DNA from 4 places in the Cytobacillus sp. Hz8 genome. Region 1 is predicted to be linked to each of the others. Evidence: predicted binding sites of a transcription regulator. Region 1 holds the regulator's gene; each other region holds the start of a gene.
The links. Region 1 encodes Rex, which represses fermentation and respiration genes when NADH is low (regulators of the CRP and FNR family bind a similar motif). Its sites were predicted from a motif close to TTGTGAAATATTTCACAA; they were not measured.
Positions count from the first base shown of each region.

Region 1 (5,894 bases):
TGTCATCAACAGAAACTTCAAGTGCAACACGTTCACCGTTTTCTAGAACTCTTCCAGATCCAACAGCAACGACGATACCTTCTTGAGGCTTCTCCTTCGCTGTATCTGGTAAAACAATACCGCTTGCAGTTTTTTCTTCTGTTTCAACAAGCTCAATGACAATACGATCACCTAGTGGCTTTAACAAGTGAAACAACCTCCTCAAATAATATGTAAATTTTATTATTAGCACTCTCTTCGATTGAGTGCTAACACATTTATTATATTAAAGAATCTGAAAAAAATTTGCAAGTAAAAAGCCATATTTTTTTCAAATTTACTTATGATCTTAAACACTTACAAGTATGTACTGCATTTGCTTATTTATCCAGCATTTTGGAAAAAGCAAACAGAAATTTAATCATTCTGAAATATAGTTTAAAATGTCTTCCATTTGAAACAAAGGGCAATTTATTAGTAGAATGAGAATAAAGTGAAATTCGATGCTGCTCATATTTTACTAACAACTGGGTACCCAATGATCAGCTTATTATTATAGGAGAAACGAAAAAGGAGACAAATCATTTTGAAAAAAGAATACTGGCTTATCATCATCGCCTACATAATCATGCAGTTTTCAAGCTTTATCGGCGTTCCATTCATTTCATTAATGGGAGAGGCTTTAGGAATCAGTCAGAGAAAATTGCAAATATATTCAGTATCCATTTGGCTTGTTATCAGCTTCGCCGTTACTTTAGTGATTGTTTTATTCTTATTAAGAAAGGAAATGCTACACTATAATAGAAACAAACCTTTGGCACCTGTAAGCAACTCGATTTTATGGGCAGTTGGAGGTGTATTTTTAGCCCTTTTCGCTCAAGGAATTGCAGCAAGAATTGAAAGCCTCCTCGGCATCGAAATGGGTTCAGAAAATACGCAGCAAATCATCCATTTAATCAATACTTACCCGATTGTTATTCTTGTCACTTCCATCATTGGACCGATGTTGGAGGAAATTGTTTTTCGAAAAATCATTTTCGGTTCCCTACATAAACGATTTAATTTCCTGATATCGGCACTAATTAGTTCCATTATTTTTGCTTTAGCACATGGAGAGCCTGAGCACATCCTTTTATATTCAGCAATGGGTTTTACCTTTGCATTTCTTTATGTCAAAACAAATCGCATTCTTGTACCGATGTTTGCTCATGTGGCGATGAATACATTTGTGGTTTTAGTTCAATCCATTTATAAGAATGACCTCGAAAGAATGATACATGATGCGGAAAAAATTCAAGGTTTTATCGGAGGACTTTAAATGAGGCAATCACCCCTTTATTCCGGGATCTTATATATATTCTTGGGGATATTATTCATCTTTTTTGCTATTCAAAATATCCAAGAAGATGGACAGTGGCGGTTTTTCACTTACCTGCTCGTAATATTAGCCACCTTTGATTTAGGATCAGGCATTAGAATGATCTCCTTTCACTTTAAAATTAAAAAAATTCAAAATCGAAAATAATAAAAAGCGGCTTATTTTATGAAGACGATTCATTAAAAATAAGCCGCTTTTCTTTAGTCTTGTTTCCCATTTGGGTAATGTTTCAAAAAATAGACTAATGATTGCAGTTCTACTGCTAAATCGATATGATGAATACGAATGGAAGAAGGTACTGTTAACCTGGCAGGAGTAAAGTTAAGAATTCCCTTTACATTCACTTTTGCCAAACGATCCGTGATCGATTGTGCAACAGGTGCTGGAATCGTTAAGATGACAACTTGAATGTCTTCGTCTACCAAAACCTTCTCTAAATCATCCATATGATAGACAGGGATATCCCCAATTTTCGTTCCAACCTTGGACGAATCAACATCAAAGGCTACTTCAATTTTCGTATTGTTATTTTTCAAAAAATTGTAATTTAAAAACGCCGTACCTAAATTACCCACCCCAATTAAGGCAACCTTTGTTAATTCATCCTGATCCAAGGTTTTACGAAAAAAGGATAGAAGATAATTGACGTTGTAGCCATAACCTTTTTTCCCTAATGCACCAAAATAGGAAAAATCCCGGCGAATCGTCGCAGAATCCACCTTCACCGCTTCGCTGAGTTCTGAAGAAGAGACTCTTTGCTTGCCAGATGAGTGTAGGTTTTTTAGAAACCGATAATATAACGGCAATCTTTTCGCAGTCGCTTGTGGGATTTTCATCGTACCATTACTCACTTCTTTTCCCCCCAATCATTTAAATTTTCTCTTTTCTTTTGTAGTCGCCACTCTTTCCACCAGATTTCTCAAGTAAATAAGTCTCTCCAATTATCATCCCTTTATCTAAGGCTTTGCACATGTCATATACGGTTAAGGCACACACAGATGCGGCTGTTAACGCTTCCATTTCTACACCTGTATTTCCCTTCGTTTTCACTGTGGCAATCATAACAAGCCTATAATTTTCTTCAGCTTCCTCTTCCCAGTGAAAAGCAATATCGACACCTGTTAATGGTATTGGATGACACATTGGGATGATTTCCCATGTTTTTTTGCAGGCCATTATCCCTGCTACTTGAGCAACTGCGAGAACATCACCTTTCTTGATTTGATTATTCGTAATCCCATTATAGATTTCTTGATTGACTATAATACTTGACTGCGCTTTGGCAATACGAATTGTTTCGGGCTTATCCCCTACATCCACCATTTTGGCTCTGCCTTCTTCATTAAAATGGGTAAATTTCAAAATATCAACACCTCACTTAGAATGATACACTATTTTTTCCCTACTGTGTATTAACATTGTACATTTATTCACAAATATTGATGAACATTGACGAATACGTTACACTATCTCTAGATGCAGGGGTGAAAGAGATGATTTTATTACAAGTTAATGGGTTAACTAAATATTACGGAGCTGACCTTATTTTATCGAATATAAAGCTTGAAGTCCAAACGCGCGACCGCATTGCCTTAGTAGGCCGAAACGGCGCGGGTAAATCAACATTATTAAAAATGATTGCTGGAAAAATGTCCTATGATGCTGGCGAAGTGATAAAGCCAAAGGACGTTTCCATTGGCTATTTAGCACAAAATACTGGGCTAGAATCAGAATTATCAATTTGGGATGAGATGCTGACTGTTTTTCAACAGGTAAGAGATTTAGAACAAGATCTTCGAAGATTAGAGGAAAAAATGGCAAATCCCGCTATTTATGATAACAATACAGAATATGAACGAATCATAAAAGAATATGATACACTCCAAGTGAAATTTAAAGAAATGGGAGGTTATCAGTATGAGGCCGATATCCGCTCTATCTTACATGGGTTGAATTTCCAAACCTTTGATTATTCCACCAAAATTGCCAGTCTTAGCGGCGGACAGAAGACACGTTTAGCTCTTGGGAAGCTTCTCCTTACAAAACCCGATATCTTAATCTTGGACGAGCCTACCAACCATTTAGATATTGAAACCCTGTCTTGGCTTGAACAGTATCTGCAAAGCTATGATGGTGCAATATTAATTGTTTCACATGATCGCTACTTCCTAGATAAAGTAGTGAACCAAGTATATGAGATTTCGCGAAAACATATTAGTAAGTTTAAAGGAAATTATAGCGCTTATTTGGATCAAAAAGCGGAGAATTTCGAAAGAGACATGAAGCTTTATGAAAAACAGCAGGACGAGATTACAAAACTTCAGGAATTTATACAACGAAATCTTGCTCGCGCCTCGACAACTAAGAGAGCTCAAAGCAGACGAAAAATGCTTGATCGCATGGAAGTCATGGACCGGCCTTTAGGGGATGAAAAATCAGCCTCTTTTGGTTTTGACATTGAAAAGCAAAGTGGAAATGAAGTCCTAAATATGCATTCCTTATCAGTAGGCTACCATTCGGAAAAGGTATCAGAGAATATCTCCTTCCGTATCACAAGAGGAGAGAGCATTGCCCTTGTGGGTCCAAATGGAATTGGAAAATCCACACTTCTCAAAACGATTGTGAAAAAACTTTCTCCTATCTCTGGAGAAATTCATTACGGTTCTAATGTATTTATTAGCTATTACGATCAAGAGCAAGCTAACCTAACTTCGAATAAAAGGGTCCTTAATGAACTTTGGGATGATTATCCGAATAAAAATGAAAAGGACATCCGTACAGTACTCGGCAACTTTCTTTTTACTGGGGACGATGTCTTAAAAACGGTTTCCACTCTAAGTGGCGGAGAAAAAGCTAGACTCTCCCTAGCTAAATTAATGATGCAAAAAGGAAATTTCTTAATTTTGGACGAACCAACCAACCATTTGGATTTAGATAGCAAGGAAGTGTTAGAAAATGCCCTTGTGGATTATCCTGGAACAATCCTTTTTGTTTCACATGACCGATATTTTATCAACCGCATTGCCACAAAGGTCTTAGAGCTTGATGCAGGTGGTGCAACGGAATACTTAGGCGACTATGATTATTACCTTGAAAAAAAACAAGAGCAAGAGGAACTAATGGCTTTAGAGCAACTTGAACAAACAAAAAATGACTCCTCTACAGCTACTCCATTAGAAAAAAATAGTTATCAACAGGATAAAGAAGCGAAAAAATTAGAACGCCAACGTAAAAGACGTTTAGAAGAAATCGAAAAAAGGATTGAAGAATTAGAGAGCTTCCTTAGCCAAAATGAAGAACTTTTATGCGATCCCGAGATTTACCAAGATCACGAAAAGGTACTCGCGATCCATAAAGAGAATGAAACCTATCAAGCTGAGCTTGATTCTCTTATGGAGCAATGGACTGAACTAGTTGAAGATGAATAATATCCACAATAAAAGGTCTAACGTCTTAATATCACGTTAGACCTTTTCCACAATTTTATGCACAAACAAAATCTCTTTATAAAGCTATCAACAGCAGTTTTCCACATTATCCACAAACAAATATCATCTTATCCACATTTTCCACAGGATATATCAAATTTTTTATAGTTATCCACAGAATCAGCCCTTCTAAAGGATTGTGAAAAAACTGAGCCTGTGAATTCAATCAAACGTTTGTTTAACTTTTTCTCTCTCAATATACTTCAATCAAACGTTTGTTTAATTTCTTCATCCTCAATATTGTTCAATCAAACGTTTGTTTAATTATTGATTAATATAAAAGGACTGACACTCTTTTAAAGAATCAGTCCCCTCCTTATTAATTATTATAAATGGTAATTTCTAATCCAGGATTGGCATTTAAGGATAAATCTGAACGAATTCCTTTTTGATAAAGCACGCTACCAACAGCTGCAATCATAGCTGCATTATCTGTACAAAGTGATAAAGGAGGAATCACTAATTCAACATCGGTTAATGACTGAAATGCCTCCTCCAATTTTGCTCGCAATCCTTTATTTGCTGCAACACCACCAGCTAAAAGAACCTGCTTCACTTGGTACTTTTTCGTAGCTCTGACTGCTTTTGTCACCAATACATCGATGACACTCTCCTGAAAACTAGCCGCAAGATCCTCAGGCTTAATAATCTCTCCACGTTGATCAGCATTATGCACAGTATTAATCACAGCTGATTTTAATCCACTGAAACTAAAATCGTAAGAATCTTTTTCTAACCAAGCCCTTGGCAAATCAATGGTTGGCCTTCCTTCATGAGCTAAACGATCAATATGAGGACCACCTGGATATGGCATATTCAATACTCTTGCCACCTTATCATAAGCTTCACCTGCAGCATCATCCCGCGTCTCACCAATCACTTCAAAATGACCATGTTCTTTCATATATACAAGCTCCGTATGCCCGCCAGACACGACAAGAGCAATTAATGGAAAGGTAAATTCCTTTATTAGCCGATTCGCATAAATATGTCCAGCAATATGATGAACACCAATTAATGGTTTCTGATGGGCAAATGCAAGAGCTTTT
Region 1 is NZ_JBHKFI010000015.1:105,993-111,886, forward strand. It holds gene groES (co-chaperone GroES) at 1-187, opposite strand, end outside; gene ACE38V_RS16935 (CPBP family intramembrane glutamic endopeptidase) at 566-1,297, shown strand; gene ACE38V_RS16940 (YdiK family protein) at 1,298-1,504, shown strand; gene ACE38V_RS16945 (redox-sensing transcriptional repressor Rex) at 1,558-2,208, opposite strand; gene moaC (cyclic pyranopterin monophosphate synthase MoaC) at 2,228-2,722, opposite strand; gene ACE38V_RS16955 (ABC transporter ATP-binding protein) at 2,851-4,785, shown strand; gene tsaD (tRNA (adenosine(37)-N6)-threonylcarbamoyltransferase complex transferase subunit TsaD) at 5,165-5,894, opposite strand, start outside.

Region 2 (5,894 bases), on a different contig from region 1:
AATCCTTTATCTACTAATTCCTTTGCTTCATCAGCTGTGAACCATTGTGGACGTGGATGTTTGGATGAAACAATCAGATTGATCTTTTGACGATCATTTAGGACTTTATCGAAAACAGCCAATAAAGAGTTTGCATCAGCTGGTAAATATTCACGGATAAATTCCGGTTTCTTATCAGCTAAATGCCCTAAAATTCCAGGATCCTGATGGGTATAGCCATTATGGTCTTGTTGGAACACCGTTGAAGTGGCAACCACATTCAAGGATGGAATATCTTCACGCCATTCAAGCTCCGTTGCTTTTCGTAACCACTTAAAGTGTTGTGTAATCATAGAGTCAACCACACGCAAGAAGGATTCATAGCTTGCAAAGAAACCATGGCGGCCTGTTAGAACATATCCCTCTAAAAGACCTTCCGCTTGGTGCTCAGATAATTGAGAATCAATGACACGACCATATGGTGCTAGGAATTCATCATTTGGTTCCACAATCTTATCCAGCCATTGACGTTTTGTTACTTCAAAGACTGGTGCTAAGCGGTTAGACATCGTTTCATCTGGTCCAAAGATTCTAAAGTTCCGGTTCTCTTCATTTTTCTCAACAACAGCTTTTATATATTTCCCTAAAATAGCCATATCCTGAGCAATTACTTTACCACGCTCAGAATTTTCAAGTGCAAATTCTCGGAAATCTGGCAAATGTAAATCTTTAATGATCTTTCCTGCATTTGTGACAGGATTCATCGCCATCCGTTTATTGCCTTTAGGAGCAATTTCTGCAATTTCTGCTTTCAAACGGCCGTCTTCGTCGAATAATTCCTCAGGTCGATAGCTCTTTAACCAAGTAATTAATGAATCGACATGCTGCATATTATTTTGGTCAACAGGTATTGGCACTTGGTGAGCACGGAACGAATTTTCAACAGGTACATTCGCCCATTCTTTCGGTCCTGTCCATCCTTTAGGTGCACGGAATACAAGCATTGGCCAAGCTGGACGAGTAAGATCATTATTTTCACGTGCATTCTTTTGAATCTCTTGGATTCTCTCCACAATTGTATCCAATATCTCAGCCATTTCTTGGTGCATTTGCGCTGGGTCTTCCCCTTCGACAAAGTATGGCTCCCAACCCATTCCTTCAAAATATAATGCTAATTCAGCATTCGTTTGTCGTGATAAAATGGTCGGGTTGCTGATTTTAAAACCATTTAAATGTAGAATTGGTAAAATCACTCCATCTGTTACCGGGTTAATAAATCGATTTGAAAACCAAGAAGTAGCAAGTGGACCCGTTTCTGCTTCTCCATCCCCAACCACAACAGCTGAAATAAGATTCGGATTATCTAAAATGGCTCCAACACCATGAGAAATAGAGTAACCTAATTCTCCACCTTCATGAATGGAACCTGGAGTCTCAGGCGCTGCATGTGATGCAATACCGCCTGGAAATGAAAATTGCTTAAATAATTTTTTCATTCCTTGAACATCTTGAGTAATCTCCGGATAAATTTCTGTGTAGCTTCCGTCTAGATAAGAATTGGAAACCATCACTTGGCCCCCATGACCAGGACCTTCTATATAAAACATGTCTAAATCATATTTATTAATAACGCGATTTAAATGAGCATAAATGAAGTTTTGACCGGGAATTGTTCCCCAGTGACCAATTGGTTTAACCTTAACATCTGATTCTTTTAATGGTTCACGTAATAAAGGATTATCCTTTAAATAAAGCTGACCTACTGAAACATAGTTCGTTGCACGCCAATAGGCATCAAGCTTTTCTAAATACGCTTTAGATGAATAATCCACTTTTTCAGATAATAATGCCATTTTTAACCAGCTCCCTATATGATTTCTCCTATATATTCTTTCACTAATCTTTTTTTCTATACTCTAATCATAACCACTTTTTAATAAAATTCAATCATTTTTAAAAATGATACGGTCCAATTTTGTGAAATTATGAATAAAATATGGCAAGCTGGAAAAAATCATAACAAAAAAAGAGGCCGAAAATTTCAGCCTCTTTTATTGCACCGATACAAATGTATTGAATTTCATATACTTATAATGGAATCGCATATGGGAGAATTCAAAAGGTGTCCCATTATCCAAAAAGAAAATCCCCTCCATAATGCCCACAGGCTCATTCTCCCTCAAACGCAGAAGTTTTTGATCATTTGCATCAGAAGGCTCTGCGGAAATCGATAAGAAGGATTTTGTCACAGCTAGATTTTGTACTTCCTCTAAATAGTTAAATATTGAACCCTCAATAATGGTCTGATTTAAATCTTGAACAATCTTTATAGGAATATATCCCGTTTCAATCATAAACGGCTCCTCATCAAACAAACGCAACCGAATGATTTTATAAACAAAATCGTGAGGCTGGAGGAATAAATCCCGCTGTAATTCCTCTGTTGGTGGAATAACCTCGAAATTTAATACCCTCACCTTTGGCCTTTTCCCATTCATTTGGAAATTATCAGTTACTCCTAAATTCGACCCCTCATAGTTAAAAATCGACTCATTTTTTATGTACAGCGGGTTAATAAAGGTCCCCGAACCGCGTTTTTTAAAAATAATGCCGTCATTTGCCATCTTCGTCAGCGCACTTTTAATGGAACTACGACTTACTTGATAAGTTTCACTAAGACTCCGTTCATCCGGTAACCTCATATCAGCAAACTGTCCAGCAAAGATTTTCTTTTTTAGATCATCAATAATTTGCTTATAGACTAACTCTGCCATGTTGTACTCCTTCTTGGTCTTCTTCTATCCAATACTACACATATTCTTTGACCAGCTGTTATGACTAAAATAAAGCCTTACTTAATAAAGCAACGCTTCAACTTTTAACACTCGCACTCATTATTTCAATATTCACTATATCATAATCACTTACCATTTAGTTATATTTCATTTTTTTGAACAAGGGGATAAACAAGTTGAGATCCCATCAAAATCTTGTTAAAATTTAGGAAAATATACATATTCAAGAAGGAAAGTGACCTATGCTACTCAAAGCTAGAAACGAATCCTATGAATTAAGTGTGCTGCACTATTTAAACACAAGAATGGAGTTAAATGTGAAAGAAAAATCAACTACTCTAACCTTGAAAAAGGTCTTGATGGAGAAAGAAAATTTGATCAGCTGACAACTTACCCGAAGGAGGAAAGATACATCATTAACGATCTCCTTCTCGAGGTCAATAACTTCTTTTTCCAAATCGACTCCTTAATCATTTCGCAAGGGGGGATTCATCTTTTGGATATAAAAAACTTTCAAGGGGATTATTACTTTAAATCGGACAAACTCTATACCTTATCCAATAATCGTGAATGTAAAAATCCTGTTGATCAATTAAAAAGGAGTACTACTCTATTCCGCCAACTTCTCCAAAACCTCAGGCAAAATTACCTCATCGAATCCTACGTCATTTTTATTAACCCTGAATTCACCTTATATCAAGCCCCAATGGATCAACCCTTTATTTTACCCACTCAAGTCAAAAGATTTCTCCAAGATTTAAATAAAACTACATCGAAATTAAACACCGGACACCAAAGGCTAGCTCAAACATTAATTTCTCTGCATCAAACAAAGCACCCATTTTCAAAATTACCCATCTATCATTACAACCAACTGAAAAAGGGAACTTACTGCAGCAATTGTAAATCCTTTCGAGTCTCAATTCAAAATAGTTCCCTCATTTGCAAAACGTGTGGGCAGACTGAAAATATTGAACAAGCTATTTTGCGGAACATCAAAGAGTTCCAACTTCTTTTTCCTGAAGAAAGAATTACGACTTCGAATATCCATCATTGGAGTGATCTGAGCTTAAATCCGAAGACCGTTAGCAGAATATTAAAGAAAAACTTTACTGCAATTGGGAATAAACGAAGTACATATTTTAAATAGATTGGGAGGATTATGGGAAACTTTATCCTTCTTAGTTGATAGACTTAGTTTCGTATGTTTTTAGACTTGTTTTAAGTTTCTTGGCGCTCCCTCTGTCCGAATAGGACCAGCTTTTGGACTCCTTTTCCCTTTTTTCGCTCTTTCCTGTCCATATGATGCCGGCTTTCGGACTCCTTTTCCTCTGTCCGCACACTTCCATTTTGAATTCGTGCAAATAAAAAATCAGAAGAGGGTAGCCCCTCCCCAAATTACTTAACCAGCCTAGTTCTTTGCCTTGATCTTAAATTCCTCATAGCTCCGTTCAAATTCTTTTTCTGTTACTGCATGAAACATCAATTTTTGGTTGGTCTTCCAAAAGGATAGATTCAAGCCGACGGTAGCTGCTTGAAAATTCCCTTGCAGCGTGGTTTTTTTCCCATCTACCTGGGTGAAGAATTTTACCATAAGCCCATCTGTGATACCATTCAACTTATATCTGATTTCTTCATATGGCTTTTGTTCATTTCCCGTATAAGACATCATAAGGAGAGAACCTTCCAATTCACCTTGGCGCAAGGCCTCATCAATTTTCAGCAATAGTTGATATTCGCCATTCTCTTCCGAATAAAAATAGCCGTAAACACTTTTTATTTCAGTAAAAAAAGTATTTAACCTATTTTTTTCTTTTTCCTCTGCATAATAAAGAGCTTCGTCCAGCTCCTGTTGCAACCTCGCTGCATACTTATCCAACTTATTCTTATTGGAAGATTGGTACATAACATCATTCTCTTTTCCTTGCTCCTGAACTAAAAGATTTTTACCAGAAAACTTGGCAATATACGTTTGAGTTTTTCCTTTTTGGGTTATCTGAAGTTCATACCCCTTATCTGTTTTCTTACCAGTAAGTGGATATTTATATTCTTGAATAATTGGTACTTTTCCAATTTCTTCGATGAGTTGCTGTTGATGGAAGGTTCCCTTTATCTTCCCCATCCGACTCGAACATTCAAGCCATTGAAGCTTTCCTTTTTCACTACTTACAAAGAATTCCGATTGATTCAGTGGTTCTTTTCGATCCTTGAGTACCATCCATCCAATTGCTGCCCCCAAAAGCAATACCAGTCCGGCCGCTACACCCAACCATTTGATTTTATTCATTTTGTCTCCACTCTCTTCCTTCTAGACTGAAAAAAGATCAATCTCCGTGTCTGCAAGCCTTCACTCTAGACAAAAGCTAGATTTCTCAAAAGCAAAAGTTCATTTGAAAAAATTTATTCATAAGGGATTTCCTAATCCACTATGTATAACGGCAATAATTGTCTTATTCAATAAGAATTCCAACAGTTTTCAACAAGATGGTGCTGCTTTCTATAAAAATTTTCAAATATTCGTTTTCTACCTTTATTGTAAACAATCATCAAATCCATACCAAATTTATTCTGAAAAATTTTGCATTCTATCAATTGTCTATAAAAAATAAGCAGGATTTCTCCTACTTTTTTCTCTTTTCATCTTTACAAAAAATCATCTTATACGACTAAACTACTTTTCCTTTTATCTCGTTATTCCTTATTCACCTAGTATCAATGGATTTATCTCATCCATCTCAAGAATACTTCAGGAGGCAGGTGAGAAACCTCTCTGTTTTTCTAAAAATACGGAAAGAATTCCAGTAGCAAATACATCTCCAGCGCCATAATCTGTTTGACCATATACTGTACTACCTTTACGGTACTTTCTCTATTAAAACCAACTGACCCTTTAACTCCAAGTATTAAAACAACTACCTTATCATTTCTCCATACTTCCAAATAGAATGTTCTCCTACTAACAACCCTACTTCTTCTAATTTAACCACTAGTAATCGATTCAAATTAATGTTCCTTTACAGCCTTTTCATCTATCATTCTTTGTAAATAAAGGGTATAGAATTCTCCTGCGAATTTATCTTCTCTACCATTCCTGTGCCAAATAGCCGTTCAACCACTTTT
Region 2 is NZ_JBHKFI010000003.1:193,077-198,970, forward strand. It holds gene ACE38V_RS06065 (phosphoketolase family protein) at 1-1,832, opposite strand, end outside; gene ACE38V_RS06070 (GntR family transcriptional regulator) at 2,031-2,753, opposite strand; gene ACE38V_RS06075 (nuclease-related domain-containing protein) at 3,157-3,924, shown strand; gene ACE38V_RS06080 (hypothetical protein) at 4,186-5,061, opposite strand.
Region 2: the regulator Rex is predicted to act here: its motif matches at 1,955-1,972, upstream of ACE38V_RS06065 (phosphoketolase family protein).

Region 3 (5,894 bases), on a different contig from region 1:
TCTGTTGAAAAAAACAGAGAGGAGTGTGTGAATGGAAATGCAAAGGTCAGCAAAACCGAATCAGTTTAGGAAACAAAATAAAAATGCTCTATTAAAATCCATTCTCATTATTACATTAATATTAAGCTTCACAGTTTTAATCGCTGGAGGTGTCTGGATCTTTAAGGAAATGGCTCCAAGACCATTGGAGGTTACCGATAGTAAAGGAGAGGTGCTTCTAACCAAGAAATCCATTATGGGAGGCCAAGCAGTGTTTCAAAAGTATGGCTTAATGGATTATGGAACAGTCTTAGGCCATGGTTCATACATGGGACCAGATTATACGGCTGAAGCATTAAAGGTATATACAGAAGGAATGCAGGATTATAAATCTTTCCATCAATATGAAAAGTCTTTTAAAGAATTGAATGAAGACCAACAATCCATCATTAAATCAAAAGTCATAAAGGAAATGCGCAAAAATCGCTATCAGGCTAATAAAGATAGGCTTGTGCTAACAGATGCACAAAGCTATGGCTTAGAGGAGGTAAGAGCTTATTATAAAAAGGTCTTTACCGATGGAGACGGCTGGGGGTTAAAGCCGAATCTCATCAAAGAAAGTGATATGCCGGAAAAGGGAAGGGCTTGGGTTAGCAAAGGGGATCAAATCACACAAATATCTGATTTCTTCTTTTGGACAGCTTGGCTTTCAAGTACAGAGAGAAAAGGGGACAATATTACTTATACAAACAACTGGCCATACTATGAGGATGCTGGAAATCATATGTCCTTTTCAGCTATCTGGTGGAGCGGAGCTAGTGTAACCCTTTTAATTTTATTTATCGGAATTATTCTATTCGTCTTCTACCGTTATCATTTAGGGATGCAAGAAGCCTATAAAAAAGGGAATTTTCCCAAAATCGAATTACGACGGCTTCCAGTTACTTTGTCGCAGGTGAAAACAGGAAAATACTTTGCGATTGTGACGGTGTTATTTTTTGTTCAAGCAATGTTTGGTGCTCTTCTTGCACACTATTATGTGGAACCTGAGAGCTTCTTCGGCTTGAAATGGATCTATGATATTCTTCCATTTAATATTTCAAAAGGTTTTCACCTACAGCTCGCCATTCTTTGGATTGCCACTGCTTGGCTTGGAATGGGAATCTTCATTGCTCCACTCGTTGGCGGGCATGAACCGAAAAAACAAGGTCTTCTCGTCGATATTTTATTTTGGGCACTTGTTGTGTTAGTTGCAGGAAGTATGCTTGGTCAGTGGTTAGGCGCTAAAGGATATTTAGGAAATAATTGGTTCTTGTTTGGACATCAAGGATGGGAATATCTTGAATTAGGGAGAATATGGCAATATATCTTAGCAGCAGGAATGGTCATTTGGTTATTTATCGTTTACCGAGGCATCAGAAGCGGATTAAAGAAAGAAACTGACAAAGGTGGACTTATTCATCTTCTCTTCTATTCAGCTGTTGCTGTTCCGCTATTTTATTTATTCGCCTTCATGATTAACCCAGATACAAGTTTTACATTTGCAGATTATTGGCGTTGGTGGATTATCCACTTATGGGTTGAAGGAATTTTTGAGGTCTTTGCCGTTGTTGTTATTGGCTTCCTCATGGTACAAATGAAACTTGTGACGAAAAAATCAACTGTCAGGGCGCTTTACTTCCAGTTAATTCTCTTAATGGGCAGTGGCGTTATTGGAATCGGCCATCATTATTATTACAATGGGTCAGCAGAGGTTTGGATTGGTCTTGGTTCTGTATTCTCTGCTTTAGAAGTTATTCCATTAACTTTACTCATTTTAGAAGCCTATGATCAATACAAGATGATGAGAGATGGAGGAATAGATTTCCCTTATAAAGGTACATTCTGGTTCTTAATTTCTGTTGCCATTTGGAATCTAGTAGGCGCCGGAGTGATGGGCTTCCTAATTAATCTTCCTTCTGTCAGCTATTTCGAACATGGACAATTTTTAACACCAGCTCATGGACATGGGGCTATGATGGGTGTTTATGGAATGTTTGCTTGTGCTGTGTTTATTTATTGCTTAAGAAATATTACAAAACCAGAAAAATGGAGTGATAAATGGGTTAAATTTAGCTGTATCATGCTAAATATTGGACTTGCTGGGATGATTTTAATTTCTCTTTTACCGGTTGGGATTATTCAAATTAAAGAAGCATTTAATCATGGATATGCCGCTTCACGCTCAGCAGCCTTTTTACAAAAAGATATCGTTCAAACGCTATTAACCATTCGTGCCGTTCCAGATACGATTTTCCTTATTGGCGTTGCCGCATTAGCCATTTTTGCTGTCAAAGCTCTTTTTAACCTAAGAAAAGTAACACATAAAGAGAATGAACCTTTGCCAGTAAAAGATTTAGCGATTGATGAAGATGAGGCATAATAATTTTAGCAGAAAAAAATAAAATCTATTCTTATGTGTGATTTGGTTCACATGGTTAAGACAATTAAAATACTATTATAAAGTTGTAAATATATTTTTTGGAGGAAAGAATCATGACTCAATATGCACAAACAGTAAATGTACCAGATTATCCACCACGTGAAAAGCATCCAACAATTTTTCGCACCTTTGATTCTCTAAATGCAGGAGAATTTATGCTTTTAATCAATGATCATGATCCAAAGCCATTACTTTATCAATTCATGATGGAAAGACAAGATCAATTTATTTGGAAATATCTTGAAGAGGGTCCGGAAACCTGGAAAGTATCTATTGGTAAAAAATAAATTAGTTTAACGAGTACAAACTCTAAAAAAAGGCTAACTATGATTTTTGTAGTTAGTCTCTTTTATAATGAAGAAATCATCTAGATGCTCCAAATGGAAATAATTTCTGAATTCTGTGATAAAATGGATAGAAAAGAAAATGAATGGAGTGATTGATATGACGAAACTACAAACATTGGAAAATGCGTTTTATGAGCATGTGAAGAAAATAGTCTCTTATAACGAAGCATTATCATTAATATTTTGGGATTTGCGAACAGGAGCTCCAAAAAAGGGAGTTAATCAACGATCAGAAGTGATTGGAATTCTTTCTTCTGAAGTTTTTCAAATGTCTACCTCGAATCAGATGCTGGAGTACATAGAGAAATTAACGAGAAAAGAGGTATTTTCTGAGCTTTCCCCTTTGACGCAGAAGCTAGTCGAGGATTGTAGAAAAACTTATGAACGCAATAAAAAGATACCTGCAGATGAATATAAGGAATATGTCATTTTGCAATCAAAAGCTGAGAGTATATGGGAGGAAGCGAGGGAAAAATCTGATTTCGAAATGTTCCGTCCATATTTAGAACAACTGGTAGCTTTCAATAAACGTTTTATATCTTATTACGGCTATGAAGGGAATAAGTATAATGCCCTTTTGGATTTATATGAGCCTGGAGTTACGGTTGATTTATTAAATAAGGTATTTGGGGAATTACGAGAATCTATTATTCCTCTTGTTCAGCTTATAACGAATAAAAGGGAAAAACTAGATACGAGCTTTTTGTTCCGAAAATTTCCAAAGGATAAACAGAGGGAGTTTAGCATCGAAATATTAAAACAGATGGGATATGACTTTCAGGCAGGGCGATTGGATGAAACAGTTCATCCTTTTGAAATTAGCTTAAATCCCGGAGATGTAAGGGTTACGACAAGATATGATGAAACTGATTTTCGAATGGCTGTATTTGGCACCATTCATGAAGGGGGGCATGCCCTCTATGAGCAGAATATTTCAAAGGATTTAATTGGCACTACCTTATGTGCTGGAACTTCTATGGGGATTCATGAGTCTCAATCTCTTTTTTATGAAAATTTTGTTGGCCGCAATTATCATTTTTGGAAGAAAAATTATGATTTAATCCGGCAATATGCTAAGGAACAGTTTTCTCATGTCGAGTTGGATGAGTATTATCATGCAATTAATGAATCGAAACCATCTCTTATACGGATCGAAGCAGATGAACTCACGTATCCTTTGCATGTTATTATTCGCTATGAAATTGAATTAGGATTATTTAATGATGAAATCGACGTGAAGGATCTTCCAAAAATTTGGAATGAGAAGTATGAGCAATATTTGGGGATCCGTCCTGAAAATGATGCTGAAGGAGTTCTTCAAGATGTTCACTGGGCAGGTGGAAGCTTTGGCTATTTTCCTTCCTATTCTTTAGGATATATGTACGCCGCCCAATTTAAAAACGCCTTATTAAGGGACCTTCCAGATTTTGATGCATTGTTAGAAAAAGGAGAATTACTTCCCATTAAAGAATGGTTAAATAAGCATATTCATCAATTTGGAAAAATAAAAAAACCGTTAGAAATATTACAAGATGTAACGGGTGAGGGATTAAATTCAGAGTATCTTATTCACTATTTAGAGGAAAAATACAGAAGCATTTATCAGCTGAAATAAAGATTCATCAAAAAAGGCTCCCAACCATAGAGGTTGGGAGCCTTGCTTATTACCATAATTTGAATCCTTTTGATCCTGGAGGTGCATTTTGAATAAGATCAATAAATGGAATCGTGTATGCGAATAGGATAAGTAAAGCGGTAATTCCAAGCCAGATTTTCCAATTTTCGAATACCATTGGTGCTTTTTCTTCTGCACTTTCTGCTTCTCCTAATGGGAATTCTTGTTCACCCTTAGGAGCAAAGAATGCAAGGTTAATAAAGATGTAAAGCATGAGAATAATCGCTAAGAATAGGATAGAACCACCTACTGCTTGTGCGATTTGATATGGAACCCAGTCAGCTGCTTGTGCGGCCCCAGCGTAATCAGAGAATGAAGAACGACGTGGTGCTCCAAGTAAACCAGCAGCATGCATAGCGCCTGACATGAATGTCATACCAACTGCCCAAAGAATCCCTTGAATAAGAGCTAATTTATTCATTGCTTTTGTTAGGACGCGACCAGTTAAATGTGGCACAAGCCAGTATGCTGTACCAAAGAATGTTAAGACAACGGCTGTTGCAAGAGTTAAATGGAAGTGACCAGTTACCCAAATCGTATTATGAACTACTTGGTTCATTTGGTTTGAAGCATTGACCATACCACCAGCACCAGCAGGAATAAAGGCAAGCATACCGATAAATGGTACGGTAAAGCGAGCATCTCCCCATGGAAGCTTCTTAAACCAACCGAATAACCCTTTTGCACCTTTAGAACGACCAAATCTCTCGAATGTTGCAAATAGAGAGAAAGCAGTCATTAAAGAAGGAATAACAACTAAGAATGTTAAAATTACTTGTAAGAACTTCCAAGCTGGATCAATCCCTGGTTCCAATAACTGATGGTGGAAACCTACAGGAATTGAGAACAATAGGAATAAGATAAAGGACATACGTGCTAAAGAATCAGAGAAAATTTTACCACCGATAACTTTTGGAATAATAACATACCAAGCCATATAAGCTGGAAGCAACCAGAAGTATACAAGTGGGTGTCCAAAATACCAGAATAATGTACGGCTGACACCAACATTAACTGTATCCACTAAACCTAAAGACCAAGGTAATAATTGAATTAATACAGTAGCTGCGACACCTAATGTAGCAACATCCCATAGTACCGTATTAACAACTGCCATAAATGTAAGTAATGGACTAGGTTTTCCAGGGTTGTTTTTACGCCATCTTACATAACCCATAATAATGGCTGCACCATCAATCCAGCTTCCTACTACGACAAGTGTTAAACCTAGGTAGTATAAAAAGTGAGCTTGAAGAGGTGCATAAAATGTATAAAGAACAGAAGCTTTATTTAATAGAATCATTACAGCAGCCATTGCTGTACCGATTGTCATAACCCAGAATCCAATCCATCCAGCTAAACGCTGACCATTGGAATAGGTGCCAGATGTACGGCTAACTCCTGAGTGTTG
Region 3 is NZ_JBHKFI010000002.1:289,581-295,474, forward strand. It holds gene ACE38V_RS04490 (nitric-oxide reductase large subunit) at 32-2,401, shown strand; gene ACE38V_RS04495 (DUF2249 domain-containing protein) at 2,515-2,748, shown strand; gene ACE38V_RS04500 (carboxypeptidase M32) at 2,906-4,423, shown strand; gene ACE38V_RS04505 (b(o/a)3-type cytochrome-c oxidase subunit 1) at 4,473-5,894, opposite strand, start outside.
Region 3: the regulator Rex is predicted to act here: its motif matches at 2,437-2,454, upstream of ACE38V_RS04495 (DUF2249 domain-containing protein).

Region 4 (5,894 bases), on a different contig from region 1:
TAACGATTATCTCCTTAATGGCTTGGTCAGCAATTATGACTGGAAACGGGTGGGCAACATGGGGCAGTGCCTTATTTGTGATATCAGACTCGATTCTTGCTTGGAATAAATTTATTGCCGGAATTACATTTTCCGATGAATTGATTATGATAACCTACTATACTGCACAATTTTTCATGGCCAAAAGCCTTCGTGTTACCCCCACCACTCACAGAGAAGGCTAACTCTGCCTTTAGAGTTAGCCCTACTCCTTATTCTTGATTATAACGGTCCAAAATTTCATTCAAGGATACAAAAGCGGTATTTTCATAAACCATATCCGCTTTTGTAAAGGACTCCCTCTTTCCAACGGCTACGGCAAACATCCCAGCTGCTTTAATTGCCTCAACGCCCGCGACCGCATCCTCCATCCCAATACAAGTGGATGCGTCTACATGCAATAAATCAGCCGCCTTAAGGAAAACCTCAGGATTTGGTTTCCCATTCACAACTGTTTTCGCATCTACGATCGCATCAAACACTTCCATCAGCCCTAGTGATTCCATAACCGCAAATGCATTTTTACTTGCAGACGCCAATCCAAGCTTTAAACCCTTTTCCTTAATGGAAAATATAAACTCTTTCATCCCAGGAAGGATGTCATCAGGCGTAATTTTTTGAATGAGTGTTCGGTAATGATCATTTTTTTTCGCAGCAAGCTTTTCTTTTTCCTCAGAAGAAAAATCTGCTGAACGCCCTCCTATTTCTAGGATTTTCTCAAGAGATTCCATTCTTGAAATTCCTTTTAACATTTCATTATCTTCCCTCGTAAAACGAATACCCATATCCTCTGCCAGAGCCTTCCATGCCAAAAAATGATATTCCGCTGTATCGGTTATTACTCCATCTAAATCAAAAATAATTGCGCTTAAATTCTTATCCATTAAATCCTCTCCCTTGTATAGTAAATATCCGTTCGCTTTATCTTTTTAAAGATACCTTTATTTCTCCATTAGCCGGCAGCTGAATTTCTTCATCATACAGTTTAATAGCCAATTCGTTGCCCTCTTGTGAAATGAAAACATCCTTTTGTGTAACATTGATCTTCATAAAGTGGCCGCGATACACAATTTTAAACGTATAAGAATCCCATGCCTTCGGAACAAATGGGGCAAAAGAAAGAGTTTCATATGCCGTTCTCATTCCGGCAAAACCTTGAACAATGGCAAGCCACGCCCCAGTCATACTGGTAATATGAAGACCATCCTCTGTATCATTATTATAATTGTCTAAATCTAGACGGGCTGTCCTTTGATACATTTCGTATGCCTTTTCTTCTTTGCCAAGCTCTGCTCCTAAAATAGCATGAACAGAAGGAGACAAGGAAGATTCATGAACAGTCATCGGCTCATAAAAATCAAAGTTTCTCTCTTTTTCTTCTCGAGTAAACTCATGATTCAAAAAGTATAATCCTTGGAGGACATCAGCTTGTTTAATAAAGCAGCTGCGCAAAATTTTATCCCATGACCATTTTTGGTTAATTGGGCGTTCTTCTGGACTCAAGTGATCAACAGTCATTAACTCTTTATCTAGGAATGTATCATGCTGGACAAATACTCTAAGCTCTTCATCATATGGCAAATACATTTTTTCGATAATATCGTTCCATTTCTTTACTTCCTGCTCGGTAATTTTTAATTCCTGCACCCGCTTTTCATATCCAGAAGCTTTTATAATCTCAATTACTTCAAGAGTGTACTTTAATGTCCATCTAGCCATAAGATTGGTATACCAATTGTTATTTACATTGTTTTCATATTCATTCGGTCCTGTGACACCATGAATCATGTATTGATCCTTCTTCTTATGATAATGAACGCGATCAGCAAAAAATCTTGCTATTCCTGTCAGGACATCAATCCCCTTTTCATGTAGATAGGACTTATCACCCGTATAGTTGACATAATTATAGATCGCGTAAGCAATGGCCCCATTCCGGTGGATTTCTTCAAACGTAATCTCCCATTCATTATGACATTCAATTCCGTTAAATGTGACCATTGGATAGAGCGCGCCTTTTAAGCCTTGTTGCTTCGCATTATGATAAGCGCCCTTCAATTGATTATAGCGATAGACTAAAAGATTACGAGCTACTTCAGGTTTTGCCGTTGCTAAATAAAGAGGTAAGGCATAGGCTTCCGTATCCCAATAAGTCGCTCCACCATACTTTTCACCGGTAAAACCTTTAGGGCCAATATTTAATTGTGCATCTTCCCCGTAATATGTGGAGAATAGCTGGAATAAATTAAAACGAATGCCTTGCTGAGCTTCCTCATCCCCCTTAATTTCAATATCACAAATATCCCAACGTTTTAACCACTCAGCCTTATGCTCGCTAAATAGTGGATCAAACCCTTTTTCCATTGCCCTTTTCAAAACTGTATCCGCTTTCTCTAGCAACTCAAAATTCTGATAATCACGGTCTGTTGTTACTGCAACGTATTTGTAAAGTGTCACTGGATGATTTTCCTTTAATGAAACCACCAAAGTGTTATCGATATACTCTTCTTTTTGATTATAAGAAATGGATTGAATATCACCGTCAATTGCGAGCTTCATTTTGGCCGCTATCTGAAATGTGGGTGTTCCAAAAGGGTTATCCTTCGTTTTCATCACTAAATGACCTTGGAAGTCTTTGACTCCTCGGCTGATTTCTAGCCAGAAGTCTTCCTCATAATTGGAATCTTCATTTCTCACATCCCCATCTAAGTAAGGAATAAATGTAATTTCTCCCTGATAGTTTTTTGCCGTTGCTGTATATTTAATAACTGCAAGCTCGTGATCAGCAATTGAAAGAAAACGAATCACTTCAAATTCAGTTATTTTTTCTTTATGCCTCACGGTAAATCGCCGTGTTAAAACCCCATGCTGCATATCCAATTCACGGTAATAATCTAATAGATTTGCTGTATTCAAGTCGAGCTCTACTCCGTCAATCAAGATTCGAACGCCAATGTAATGAATCGAATTAATTACTTTTCCAAAATAATGAGGGTAACCATTTTTCCACCAGCCGACTCTTGTCTTATCCGGATACCAAACTCCTGCAATGTAGGAGCCTTGATGATGGTCTCCACTATAAGTTTCCTCAAAGTTTCCACGCATCCCCATATGCCCATTTCCAAGACTCATCATACTTTCTGCTAAGCGGAAATCTTCACGGTTTAATGCACTCTCTTTAATTTTCCATTGATCAATCCCAAATAATCTCTTCATTTATCTCACCTCATATATTCTAATGCAAACGTTTGCACAATCGAGTAAAAAAAATAAAATTCGCTACTTATATTTTTATTGTAAAGGATTTCACAAAAAAAATCATGATAAAAATTCAATTTTTTTAATAAAGTATTTGTTCCTCCCTTTAGGCCTTCCGCTATTAAAGGATTATCCTTTTTTAATGAATGATGTCTCGATAAATTTCAGGCTTCACATTTTTTTGATCACAGCCTTCTCTTATTTCTACATGTAAAATAATTGACACTTTTCTAAAATAATTATATAACGATTAGGGTGTAAAATTTAATTGGAATCCCTTACATTTATATCATTCAGAGAGTAGCTGCTGTTCAAAAATTGCGAGGTGCAGTTGATGCTGAAAGAAGAACGACAAAAACTAATCAAGGATATTATCAAAAAATATGAAGTTGAAACTCAGGATGACATCGTACAATACCTAAATAAAGCGGGCTTAACCGTGACACAAGCAACGATTTCACGAGACTTAAGAGAATTAAACCTAATTAAGATTCCTCTGAACAATGGAAAATTTAAATATGGGATCCCTGTTGAAACTCATTTTCAACCAGAAGAACGACTTAAAAGAGTGATGAATGATGCTTGTATCAAAATTTCTTTAGTCGATCAATTCGTTGTCATCAAAACCATCCCTGGTAATGCCCATGCTGTTGGTGTTTTATTAGATGACCTTTCATGGGAGGAAAAGGTTGGTACAGTTTGTGGAAATGATACCTGCCTAATAATTTCCGCTACTCCACACGAGGCGGAAATTATTGAAAGCCGCTTAAAACAAATGATTACACTTTATGCTTAAAAACCAGTCCATTCAGACTGGTTTTTTCTATTTTTACCAAGCTATGATTTATCCCCATATCTTTTAGATGTCAGAATAAACTTTCTTTTTCCCACTAAATTGCATATTATTCAGTTTTTATTCATGTCATTTTCCCGTTATTTAATAGCAAAACCAAATGACCATGTTTAAGCTCACCAATATTCATACATCAACTTGAATTTTTCCTATCATTCTTTGTGGAATAATTCACAAAGAAAGCGTTACCTCCTTCACAAAAACGTTTTCATTTTCGCTATATCATAAAAAGTGTAAAGGATATCCAAAGTTAACTACAAAAGGAGGAACAAAACTGATGAAACATCCAATACATGTTACATCTGAAATTGGTGATTTAAAGACAGTCTTATTGCATAGACCAGGTAAAGAAGTTGAAAATTTAACACCTGAATATTTACAAAGATTACTATTCGATGATATTCCCTATCTTCCTACTATCCAAAAAGAACATGATTATTTTGCAAATGCCTTAAGAAACCGCGGTATAGAAGTTTTATATCTAGAAAAATTATTAGCAGAAGCATTAAGCACCGAAGAAGTTCGCCACCAATTTGTAGATCAAATTTTAGCTGAAAGTAAAGCAAATGTGAATGGTGCAGGAAGAACTCTTCGTGAGTATCTACTATCTTTCCCAACTGAAGTCATGATCGATAAAATCATGTCAGGCGTTTTAAAAACTGAAATTGAGGAAGAAAAGAAAACTCATCTTTATGAAATAATGGGTGATCACTATCCATTCTACTTGGATCCAATGCCAAACCTATATTTCACTCGTGACCCAGCAGCATCCATTGGAAATGGACTAACCATTAATAGAATGCGCGAAGGTGCAAGACGTAGAGAATCCATGTTTATGGATTACATTATCAAGTACCATCCACGATTTGCTAAACATGACATTCCAGTTTGGCTTGGAAGAGATTACGGATTCTCTATTGAAGGTGGAGATGAGTTAATTCTTAGCAAAGACACCATTGCCATTGGGGTAAGTTCCAGAACTTCCGCTCGAGCTATTGAAAAACTAGCGGTTAATCTATTTAAACGCCAAAGTGAAATCACTAGAGTAGTGGCTGTTGAAATTCCTAAATCAAGAGCATTCATGCATCTTGATACAGTATTCACAATGGTTGACTATGATAAATTCACCATCCATCCAGCCATCCAAGGGCCAGATGGAAATATGAGAATTTACATCCTTGAAAAAGATATTAAGGATCCGGAAAAGGTTCAAATTGCAGAACGAAATAATATTAAAGAAGCCTTAAAAGAAGTACTTGGCTTAAGTGAAATCAATCTTATCCCTTGTGGTGGCGGAGATATTATCATCTCAGCACGTGAACAATGGAATGATGGATCAAATACTCTAGCTATCTCACCTGGGGTAGTTGTCACATATGATAGAAACTATGTATCTAATGAAATTCTAAGATCAAATGGCATCGAAGTTATTGAAGTATTAAGTTCGGAGCTCTCTAGAGGTCGTGGGGGCCCACGTTGCATGAGCATGCCATTATATCGTGAAGATATTTAACGAATTCTTTCAACAATATATGGGGGATAGACAACTTCTACTCCCTCACCTTTCATTCTTAATTTTTATAAAGGTGGAGATATAAATGATTACAGAAGTAAAACCATTAAACGTTGATCTAAAAGGTAGAAGCTTCCTAGCAGAAAAAGATTTCACAGAAAATGAAATCAACTATCTAATCGATTTAGCAGCAGAATTAAAACAACAGAAAAAAATTGGAATCCCTCATAA
Region 4 is NZ_JBHKFI010000007.1:125,027-130,920, reverse strand. It holds gene ACE38V_RS10945 (lysoplasmalogenase) at 1-224, shown strand, start outside; gene pgmB (beta-phosphoglucomutase) at 252-923, opposite strand; gene ACE38V_RS10935 (glycoside hydrolase family 65 protein) at 961-3,255, opposite strand; gene ahrC (transcriptional regulator AhrC/ArgR) at 3,632-4,093, shown strand; gene arcA (arginine deiminase) at 4,428-5,663, shown strand; gene argF (ornithine carbamoyltransferase) at 5,749-5,894, shown strand, end outside.
Region 4: the regulator Rex is predicted to act here: its motif matches at 4,310-4,327, upstream of arcA (arginine deiminase).